2 regions of the Paenibacillus sp. J22R67 genome follow, and region 2 is predicted to be linked to the other one. Evidence: a T-box and tRNA genes for the amino acid it is inferred to sense, from the RefSeq annotation. Region 2 holds a T-box; the other holds one or more tRNA genes.
The links. A T-box is a leader RNA that pairs with one kind of tRNA and senses whether it is charged. The one in region 2 lies ahead of ileS (isoleucine--tRNA ligase), so its partner is inferred to be a tRNA-Ile.
Positions count from the first base shown of each region.

Region 1 (5,756 bases), on a different contig from region 2:
ATTCGGTGTCGTCGCGCTTAGCGCGGCGATAATCGCAGGATGTTCCGCAACACCTGCTGCAAGTCCGAGTGCAACACCGGCGAACGCTGCCGAGCAAGGGGTTAAGGTCGTGAAAACGGCTAAAATTGCCAAACAAAAGATTGGTAATCCCGTGGAGCAAGTAGGAGACGTTGTCTCTTCCGTCCAATTGGATGTGGTAGCAAAGTCAGGTGGGGAAGTTATTGAAATTCTTAAGAAACGTGGAGATAAAGTTGAAAAAGGCGATGTGCTGTTCCGCTTGGATCCGACCGATGTTTTGATTCAAAAAGACTTGAACACTGTGAGCATAAAAGGAGCCCAGGCCGGGCTTGTCGAAGCTAAACAGAAGACAGCCAATGGCATCGCAGATGCCAAAGACGCGGTTTCCAAATTAGAGACAGCCGTTAGCGATCTTGAGAAGGCCTATAACAAGGCTCGTAATGAATACGATCTAGGTACAGCAACGAAAACACAGCTAGAACAGGCCGAAACAGCGTTAACGAATATGAAGAAAGATCTGGAGAGCGCACGTAGATCGCTGAAAACTGCGCAAGAAACGAATTCACTTGCACAAGTGGAAACTAGCCTAGAGTCAGCACAGGTTAGCGCGCGCAGCATTGATAGAACACTAAGTAATCTCGATGTTAAAGCGCCTGCATCAGGTGTGCTAACGGATCTCAACGTGACAGTTGGTGAAACTTTAGCACCAGGCGGCCGTGTAGGCGAAGTACAGCAGACGAATCCGGTTAAAATTAAATCCCAACTGACCGAAGCATCGGCGGCTCTTGTTCGGGGTAAAGGCGAATTAGTTTTCTACATACCAGATGTTACGGACAAAGCCAGCGCTAAAGTAACGTATTTATCTGATGTGATCAATGGTCAATCCAAGGCTTATGATCTGGAGTTAGAGGTTCCGAATCCTGATGGCAAGTTGAAACCGGGTTCCAAGGCTCAAGTCGAGCTTACCAAAGATGATGAACAAATCGTACCGGTTATCCCGAGTCTTAGCATCGTCCGCGAAGGCGGCGACAGCTATGTTTATATTGTGAACGGTGAAACGGTTCAAAAACGCAAGGTTGAACTTGGACGTTTAAATGAAACGAACCAAGAAGTGTTATCTGGTGTTAAGGAAGGCGAGATGCTAGTGATTTCCGGACAGCACCAGCTAAAAGATCAAGATAAAATTAAAGTGAGCAACTAGCACGAGCTCAAGGAGGAGAACTACGTGAATAAGAAAATGAAGAGATCGCTGGCCACCATTGTACTATCCGCTGCACTTTTAACTACCGCTTCTTTTCCTGCATGGGCTGCGGAGGGTGTGAGCTCGGCAGTTTTCGCTCAAACGAGCACGAACACCAGCTATTCACTGACAGATAAAGTTGAAGTGGAGATCAAAAGCATACTCAACGAGCATGAATCGGATACAACGAAGCTAGGAGCAGTCGTTCGTATTAAAAATACGACGGATAAAATAACGCGTGTACCTGATTTTGAATTGCGTGTTCGTATGGCGGATGGTATTGAATATACGCTGCAGCCAAGTGCCAAAAATCCGAAGTCTATTCTACCGAAGACGCAGCAAGAGCTTAGTTATCTGACGAACGTAGAACGTAGTGATGATGCTGAACTTAGCACGCTTAGCTTTGTAGATGTTGATTTGGAAGTGTATCCAAAAAAAGAAACAACACTGCTGAGTGTACCGGTTGACGCGGCTCTTGTGTGGAATGGTAGCGACAGCACGATCACCAAGTCCTCCGCAATTCTGAAGTGGGGAGAGCCTTTCACACTGCCATCTCTGAGGTCATCTGTAGGTTTCATCCCAGTGGATATCCATAAGGAAATCTCGGCCAAAGGCGTGTCAACGGTTGTGCAGATTCAAGTAGTGAACCCAACGAATGAACGTCAAACGGTTCCGAATTTCGGAATCGATGGCAAAACAGAAAGTAAGGTATATTCTGGAAATCGTGCGGAGGCTTCCGTAGTGCTTGATCCAGGTGAGAAAAAATATATCCATGTCGTCATCCCAACCGATTTGGACGCAGAATTCACGAGTTTGAATGTCGTGACGCCAGAGAGTTTCTTCGCCTCGCAGGGCGATGGCAAAATGGAAGAAGATACGTACCGTGTAGGGCGTGCGAACATTTTACTGCCTATCGGAGCAGCGACACAAGGCGTTATTCCAGCTCCAGCCTACACGTTAGGAACACCGGTCAAGCTGGATTCAACGAATAAATTTGTGCCATCCAATGTCGATGTATCGCTTGTTGAGCTGCACGTCACAAACAATGAAGACGATGGATTCAATACGGCAGTTGCCAAATTTAAACTAACGAATAACAGTGACCGTCCGGTCCCTATTCCAGCGATTCAAACCGAGCTCGTAAGTAAAGACGGTTATGCTTATGGAGGCAGAAGACAAGAGGCAACAGCGCTTAGTGTTGTTCCTAAGGCTTCTTATGTTGTGAGCTATTCCTATGCGCTTCCTGCTTCAGAAACAGGCGAGGGCTTGAAGATGAACCTGTACAGCCAGCAAGCTAGTGGTGAGACAACGTACAAATCGTTGCTCGCAACAGCAAAAGTACCGGTTCAGGCTAACGATATAACGAGCAAAGTTCTAAACGTATATCCTTATGAGATCAATATTAAGGATTGGAGTATCTCAGCGATTTATCAAGCTTCCTTGACGTATGATTACAAGTTGAAGCTGGAACTGGACATCCAACCGGATAAACAAGTGACTGTGGATAAGTATAACAACAAGCTTTCCTTCGAATTATTCGATAAAGTGGGCAATCCCGTTGGAAAAACGACGAAAGACTTATCAGGCGAAGGCAGATTGTACAGTGGTACGAACACGATTGACTTAAGTGCGAGATCCGGTCAACTGGATTTTCCGATTCAAGTTAAAGTATATGAGACTTTTACGAACGAATACGGAGAAACGGTTAAACGATTCCTGACATCATTCAAACAATAATCGTTTATTGAATAAATCGCTTGGTGGTGCATAAAGCACTACTAAGCGATTTATTTGTTTTTATCGTGCTGTCAGGATGTTCATAAGGAGGGACTCATAAGTATGTCCTGTTTTGGATAAGATAGGTTTATCGATTTTATTTAAAACGGAGTGATTGCGATGAACTGGATATATTGGGCGAAATTATATGATTCCAAGTTTCAAGCGGGCTGTCTGGCGAAAAGGATGGAAGAAGACTGGTGGATTTACGGGTATGAGTGTCCACAAGAAGTAGAAGTTTTTAAGTCGAAAAAGGGACGTTTCGGCGTTCGTTACAATACGTAATTGCCAGTATTTTATCTAAAAATTAACGCTTGACTTACCACTCGCGCTTAGTGTATATTTATTTTTGTCGCTGTTGAGCGGCACACATGACGCGGGGTGGAGCAGCTCGGTAGCTCGTCGGGCTCATAACCCGAAGGCCGCAGGTTCAAATCCTGCCCCCGCAACCAAATTTTATTTGGGCCTATAGCTCAGTTGGTTAGAGCGGTCGGCTCATAACCGATTGGTCGGGGGTTCGAGTCCCTCTGGGCCCATAGCAGTGAAACCCTTGAAATATAAGGGTTTTTATTATTTCTGGATATGAAACAAGCCTCTCATTCTCATCGTAGTTTGATGAAAATGAGGGGCTTGTTTTTTTAAAACCTACCGAAATTCTTGCGTATGAACTTTAGCATGCCGATATTCATCAGGTATACGGCAATATACACAGGGAAGGAATAGACCAGCCTCCAGCCTTTGTAGTGAAACACTTCAGCCCATACGGCTAGTCCCTCTAGGCCAGTTGTAATTAGGGCACAGACAATTAAATACAAGACGAATTTCATCCCTTTTAAATTCCAACGATCATAGAAGTAAATGATCACATAGGCGGAAGGTGGGTAGCAGAACAAGTATAAAATGACGTCAAACCATTCGTACTTGATAGAGTCATTGACATCATACAAATCCAGTGGCGTCGTGGCTATGCTCAAATCGACCACAAGTCCAAGGTAGAAGTTGAACAGGAACACATACCAAATTACGATCGACGGAAAACGCCGTTTTAAAAGCAGCATAACCAACATGGATGCCAGCGAGGCGGCAATAATGAACCATTCGTTTCGATCAAAGGGTTCGGGTGGGAGTAATATCATGATGCGCTACCTCCATTCTTACGTAATGGATATAGCCGCAATAGCCTGTCGAACAGCTCAGTCAGCATCAGAATTCCAGCGTAGAGCAGAACGTTATATAGTCCTTTCCAACCCGTATAATGCAAGCAACCGAGGCTTTTAAATAGGAATGTTAAAAAGGATAATACGAGAGCCCAAATAATTATGCTTAGTAGACGACTTCCCCGCATTCCCTTCGCATTTGTCATGAAGTAAAAATGCCAAGCTATTATCATCGGAAAAATAATAATTTGACTGATTCTCATAAGAATAACGTCCATCGGATGTTCGGATATATTTTTTAAATTCAAATTGATATCAATAATATAGATGGACTGCTGCAGCAAGACCGAGGCGAACATAATGATTGCCGTCAGCTCTACGACATGAAGCCGCTGCTGCAGTCTAGGCCATGAGAAGATCAAGAAGACGATCTCAAGGAATAGAATCAAGCTTAAGATAAATGCAACAAACATCGCTGTCCTCTTTCATAATTAGACTATATTGGTAAAGTATTTGTGCACTGCGATATTTTTATGCTTTTAAATTTTATTTCGTAAATTAGTTGGTTAGAGTGGTCGACTCATGTTATTTTATTTTTATGACATATGCTTACGTTCAACAATTCAAAAAAAAATGCAAAGGAGCTGCTTGAATGTGCCGTAATATTAAGCCGCTTTTTAATTTCAACCCAGTTGCTACAGATGCTGAGATTCAGGCGGCCTCTTTACAATTTGTTAGAAAGATTTCGGGTTTCACTGCACCTTCCAAGGCCAATGAGGAAGCTTTCAACCGAGCGGTAAGCGAGGTGGCGCTGGCTGCACGTCAATTGATGGATACACTCGTCACCCATGCAGAGCCGCGCGATCGAGAAATCGAAATCGAACGTGCGCGCGCTAGAAACGCCAAACGATTCGGAACAGTAAAAAAACTGGATTCCTAACAATAAGGCTTTTACCTTCATAGGTAAGAGCCTTTTGTTACTTTCCTTTAATAAGCAACTCATTTGAAGTGTAGCAATCTATTGTCTACGAGCATATGATGTAACAAACTAGTAGAAATTAGGTGATAGAAAGTGACCAAAGGTTTTGATTGTTCAACGCCTTTAACGGCGCAAACCGCCGCTGCTTTCGTCAAAGATGGCTACTCGTTTGTGGCCAGATATCTCGTCCCGAGCGGGTATAAGGCTTTAACGAAAAGTGAAGCGGAGCGAATTAGCCAAGCAGGTTTGGAAATCGTATCTGTTTTCGAAACTACGGCAAATCGAGCTCTCGGCGGAAGAAGTGCAGGATTAGCTGACGGAGCTACCGCGGTACAGGTGGCTCATCAACTGGGACAGCCCGCAGGAAGCTGTATATATTTTGCCGTTGATTTTGACGCGACAAGCGCTCAAATGGCAACGATAATTGCATACATCCGAGCGGCAAGTGAAGCGACTCCGGAGTATACCACTGGGGTATATGGATCGTATGCAGTTATGGAAGCCGTGAAGAAGGCAGGGGCCTGCTCACGGTTTTGGCAAACCTACGCCTGGAGCGGCGGTAAAAAATCCACCTTTATTAACATTT
Region 1 covers NZ_JCAUAX010000002.1:883,572-889,327, reverse strand. Annotated here, with positions in the region: gene AC58VC_RS10340 (efflux RND transporter periplasmic adaptor subunit) at 1-1,219, shown strand, start outside; gene AC58VC_RS10335 (hypothetical protein) at 1,244-2,995, shown strand; gene AC58VC_RS10330 (hypothetical protein) at 3,155-3,319, shown strand; tRNA gene AC58VC_RS10325 (tRNA-Met) at 3,410-3,486, shown strand; tRNA gene AC58VC_RS10320 (tRNA-Ile) at 3,497-3,570, shown strand; gene AC58VC_RS10315 (hypothetical protein) at 3,673-4,170, opposite strand; gene AC58VC_RS10310 (hypothetical protein) at 4,167-4,664, opposite strand; gene AC58VC_RS10305 (DUF2277 domain-containing protein) at 4,844-5,131, shown strand; gene AC58VC_RS10300 (DUF1906 domain-containing protein) at 5,264-5,756, shown strand, end outside.
Region 1: it has a tRNA-Ile gene. The T-box ahead of ileS (isoleucine--tRNA ligase) is inferred to sense a tRNA for this amino acid. The anticodon was not compared.

Region 2 (5,756 bases):
TATTGATCAATCATGGCATACAACGAGTAAAAAGCGTGTGTATTATTGATCGTATCTACTACTTTAGACTTAGCTTCGGCTACAATCTGCTTAGAGAACCGTTTACTGTTCCACGGCGCACTGTCAGCAAGCAGAGCCCAGCGGAAGGCATCCGCTCCGAATTCTTCAATGATTTCCCAAGGGTCGATCACATTCCCTTTGCTCTTGGACATTTTCAGACCATTTTCATCCAAAACATGACCGGTTGAAATTACCGCTTTGTAAGGCAGCTTTCCGTTATATAAGGTAGATACGGCCATCAAGCTGAAAAACCAGCCGCGCGTTTGGTCAATGCCTTCGCAGATCATATCAGCCGGATACTGATCTGCGAACAGTTTCTCATCACCGAATGGATGATGATACTGAGCGAACGGCATCGAGCCGCTATCGAACCACACATCGATCACTTCCGGCGTCCTTTCCATGGTTCCTCCGCAAGAGCAGCGCAATTTCACAGCATCCACATAGGGTTTATGCAGATCCAGACTGTCATCGATAGGCGTGATGGATTTCTCATACAGGTCTTTCCTGCTTCCCGGCGCATACTCTGACCCGCAATCCTGACAAAGCCAGAGGTTCAGCGGAGTGCCCCAATAGCGGTTTCGACTGATATTCCAATCGACAAGCTCCTCAAGGAATTTCCCGAAACGACCTTCGCGGATATGCGGCGGATACCAGTTCACTTGGCTGTTGTTCGCAAGAAGTTGGTCCTTCACAGCCGTTGTTTTGATAAACCAGCTTTCCATCGCATAGTAGAGCAGGGGAGATTTACAACGCCAGCAGAATGGATAACTGTGCTCATATCGTTCCTTAGCAAACAAAAGACCGCGTTCTGACAAGCTTTTGACAATATCCACATCACAATCCTTAACAAAACGCCCGGCAAAGTCGGCTACTTCCTCCGTATACCGTCCAGCAAGATTCACGACATTTACGAAATCCAGGTTATGCTGGCGGCATGTGCGGTAGTCATCCTCCCCGTGTGCAGGCGCGATATGAACAATTCCGGTACCACTCGAATCACTTACGTAATCCGCATCGACAACGATATGCCCGCGGTTCACAGAGATATAGCCAAAAGGTGGCTCATAGGAGGTTCCTACGAATTCCTCCCCTTTGTGTGTAGAGAGGATCTCATAGTCCTCTTTTAAGACCTTTTCGGCAAGATTTTTGGCAATGACGTAGACTTTACCATTCTTTTTGGCCTTCACGTAGTCGATGTCTTTATTTACCGCAAGCGCAACGTTTGCTGGAAGTGTCCATGGGGTCGTCGTCCAGGCAAGGAATATTTCCTGCCCTTTCGTACTGCGAAACTCGAATGTCGCACTCAAGTCTTTAACATCTTCATAACCTTGAGCCACCTCATGTGAGCTAAGCGTCGTCTGGCAGTCAGGACAATAAGGGCTGACCCGATGACCTTTGTAGAGGAGTTCTTTTTTATGAATCTCGGATAAAATGTGCCACACACTCTCGATGTAATCATTCGTTAAGGTCACATAGGGATTATCCATGTCTGTCCAGTATGCGATTGCCTCTGTCAATTCCCGCCACTGCTTCTCGTATTCGAAGACGCTGTCTTTGCACTTTTCAACGAATTCGGCTATTCCATATTTCTCGATTTCTTGTTTGCCCGAAATACCCAACTGCTTCTCCACGCCAAGCTCGACGGGAAGGCCATGTGTATCCCAGCCTGCTTTTCGCACGACACGGTAACCTGACATTGTTTTGTACCTGCCGATAAAATCCTTAATGACACGTCCGAGCACGTGACCGATATGAGGCTTTCCATTGGCTGTAGGCGGCCCCTCATAGAAGACGAAGTTCGGTTTATCACTCCGATGATCGATCGATGCGCGGAATGTTCCGTTTTGTTGCCATTGATTCAGGATGCGCAGCTCGCGGGTTCTTGCTTTTTCTTTTACATCCACTTTTCTCATACAGATCATCCTTTCCCTTATTAAAATAAATACAAAAAAATCCCGTCCCATAAGGGACGAGATTGTATCTCGCTATACCACCCTTGTTCCGATTGATCCATAACTCGACCCTCGGTACCTCCGTCAACGTACCAACATACGCGCCCCATATAACGGCAGGATCCCGGGTCAGCTTACTCCAGTGGCTTCAGCTTTCCTTCTCGGAGAGGATTTTGGGCTAAGTCTTGAACGTTGGCTTTCAGCACAGGGCCAACTCTCTGGGGAACAAGGGATTAGCTTACTCGATCTCGTCAATGAATTTACTCAGAACATTCAGTTATCTCATTTCTACACCTTTTTAGATAAATTGTCAAATGAATGAGAGAAAAAGGGCTTCCATCCGAATCTTTTTTTATATCCAGACTTTACCAAGAAGTTCTCCACCGCGGATGGGATAATGACTGTATCAGTTAACTTAATTTGAGGTGGAGGTCATCCTAGTGTCAACGTTTACGATTCGCACGATGCGGCAGCCGGACGATTATGCAGCGGTCGCACCCTTACTAAATTTGATCTGGTCAGAGCCGACAACAGCTGAGCGACTGCAACGAGACGAGGATAGCATTCCTCCGGGCAAGCTGCATTACAATGAGGATGGCGAGCTGATGGGATGGGACCGTCCCAAATGGGTCGCGGAAGACGAACAAGGGCGAGTGGTCGGTTACGCGATTTGCTGGCGAGCTCCCTGGACGGAGCCAGGAGCTTTAAGCCATACGGTTGTCGTTCACCCAGAGAATCGCGGGGTCGGGATCGGAAGAGCTTTATTCGATGCTCTTCATCAATGGGCTACCGAGGTCAAGGCGACACGATTAATCGACTACATGAGGGAAACGGACGAGAGATCGCTTGCTTTTGCGGAGCGCCGAGGCTACATCAAGGAGCGCCACACGTTTGAATCCGTGCTCGACTTGGCATCGTTCGATGGCGGTTCGCTGTATGATGCGATAAGCAAAGCCGAGCAAACGGGGATTCGCTTCATAACTTTAGCGGAGGAGCCTGGGGAGGCTGGCGAGAAAAGGCTTTATGAGCTGTATAAAATCACCCATCCGGATATCCCCGGCTACTCCGGCAGCTTTCCATGGTTCGAGGAATGGAAAAAGTGGACCCTCACACAATCCGGCGTGCGTCCGGAGTGGATTCATATCGCCAAGGATGGCGATCGTTACATTGGCGTTGTCACGCTCCAACAGAACGAACAAACACGGGCTATGTATCATGAGTATACCGGCGTGCTGCCGGAATACCGTGGCCGCCGCATAGCTCTCGCCTTAAAGATGCTCGGCATACAAACGGCCGTCGCATGCGGTGTCCCTTATTTAAGGACACACAATGATTCAATGAACGCGCCCATGCTGCGAATAAACCGTGATTTGATCGGTTTCCGTGCGGAAGCTGGGAGTTACAAAATGGTGTGTGAACTCAAGTGAGGATGAGAACCATTCCCCGAGCCTGTACAGCGCAGATTAACGGTAGATTCTCCAGCTACTGCAGCTGCGAGGGATCGGTGCAGGAACAAAAAGCGCGTTCCCCCCATGGAGTGAATGCGCTTTAATTGTTCACCCTTGAACCCTTAACTTCTTCTTAATTTTTGAAGCGAGCAATTCAAGTAAGATGGCAAACGCAAGGATGAGATACGTAATAGCACCGATTTCCCTCACATCATAGTAGAAGGAACTGGCCATGAACATATCGAACCCAATGCCCCCTGCTCCAGCAGCTGCCCCCATGGCCAACGCGACAGCGAAGTTGATCTCAAATCGCATAAACGTCCATGAGATCAAGTAGGAGACGGACGATGGCAGCACAGCTTGAAACACGATTTGCCACCAATTGGCACCGCTTGCTTTCAAGGCTTCAATAACCCCTTTATCCAGCTCCTCGAATGATTCCGAGTATGCTTTGACGAGATAGCTGATGGAATGGAACGTCATTCCGATGACGGCCGCCACACTTCCAAGTCCTGCTGCAACAGCAAAAATTAAAACCCATAACACAGTTGGAACCGCGCGAATAAAAGCGACCCCGGCCTTAATGACGATAGAGAGTTTAGGATTAGATAGATTACGAGCTGCCAATAAACCGAGAAATAGAGCGATGATCGACCCGAACAACGTTGTCAGGAAAGCAAGACCCAGCGTAATGATCAACTGTTTAATCGCCTCGAAAAAGGTTATATGTTTAAAAAGCGGTTGAAAAAACATGGTTTTAACCGTAAGGGCTGTCGAAAAGACGGCTTCTACTAGGTTAATGTCCTTATAGTCAAAAGTAGCAAATGCAAACACGGTCAATAAAGCCAGCGCAGCTAGTGTCAGCCGAATTACAAAGGATTGTTTGTTAAAGGGTTTCTTGGGATTTGGGCTCTTGGTGTGATCCCAGCTAGTATCTTTGTTAGAGACGGCTTTCAACGATTCCTGAAGTTCCATTTTACAAAATCACCCTCCTCACATAAGTAGACACCGATTCGATGGCAAAAATCGCAAGGATGATAACGATAACGACCAAGGAGGCCGAACTGTAATTAAGACCTTTGTAGTACAGGCTGAAAAGAAAGCCAATGCCGGTACCTGTCAAGATACCGATTAATGTTGCCTGGCGAATGTTGGTTTCTACCATGAATAGAACCCAACTAAGCAATTGAGGAATGCTGGCAGGAATCACGGATTGAAAGATGATCGGAAAATAACCTGCCCCTGTTGATCTTAAGGCCTCGACAGAGCTGTTGCTTACTTCGTCGATAGACTCCATAAACGCTCTTGTCAGAAATCCGAATGAGCCGAAAAAGAGCGCAAAATAGCCAGTGAGTACATTTTGCCCGAAAGAAATTAACAAAATCATCGACCAAGCAGCCACATCAATGTTTCGGAATAGAGTTGCGATTGATCGGCTTACGAAGCTGAAAACGCCGCCAACGCCTGTCGTATGTGAGCCCGCTATTGCGAACATCATGGCAAATACGGCTGCAACAGCGGTTGCTGCTATAGACACAAGAATCGTCTCAGATAGACTGCTAATAATTGCAGGAAGTCGCTTCATTGCTTTCTCATTGGGATAAAAGTTGCTCACTGCCCATTCAGCCGCTTTCGGTATTGAAGTGAAACCTTTGATGACGTTATAGTCTGTAACGATCATAGCAATTAACGTGATTAACAATAGGAAAGCACAGAAGAGCAGCGTGTTCATGCGCTTTTTAGCAAAGAAGTTATCCCGCATATTTGCCCCCCAACTCCTCTGCATGCTCTTCAAGCTCCGAACCGTAAATCAGGGACAGCTGATCGCGCTTGATCTCTTTCGGCGAACCGTCATAGACGATAGCTCCCTTGTTCACACCAAGGATACGATCCGAATATTTAAGCGCTGCATCCACTTGGTGCAGGTTCACGATGACCGTGATGCCCATGTTGGTAGAGATCGTGCGTAAGTAATCCATAATCACTTTAGAGGCATTCGGGTCCAAGGAAGCAATTGGCTCGTCGCACAGCAGCATTTTTGGATTCTGCACCAGAGCGCGGGCAATGCCAACTCTTTGCTTTTGTCCACCACTTAACTGGTCACAACGCTTGTACACCTGATCTTCCAGCCCAAGAATGCTCAGTATATCAAAAGCCTGCTTCTTCTCTTCCTTGGTATAAAGCCCAAGAACTCCCTCTATCGTTGACTTGTAGCCAAGACGTCCATGCAGGACATTCTCGACTACCGTCAATCTATTCACCAAATTGTAATGCTGAAACACCATACCCATTT
Region 2 covers NZ_JCAUAX010000024.1:10,204-15,959, reverse strand. Annotated here, with positions in the region: gene ileS (isoleucine--tRNA ligase) at 1-1,976, opposite strand, end outside; T-box leader at 2,026-2,279, opposite strand; gene AC58VC_RS37105 (GNAT family N-acetyltransferase) at 2,456-3,442, shown strand; gene AC58VC_RS37100 (PhnE/PtxC family ABC transporter permease) at 3,572-4,438, opposite strand; gene AC58VC_RS37095 (PhnE/PtxC family ABC transporter permease) at 4,440-5,225, opposite strand; gene phnC (phosphonate ABC transporter ATP-binding protein) at 5,215-5,756, opposite strand, start outside.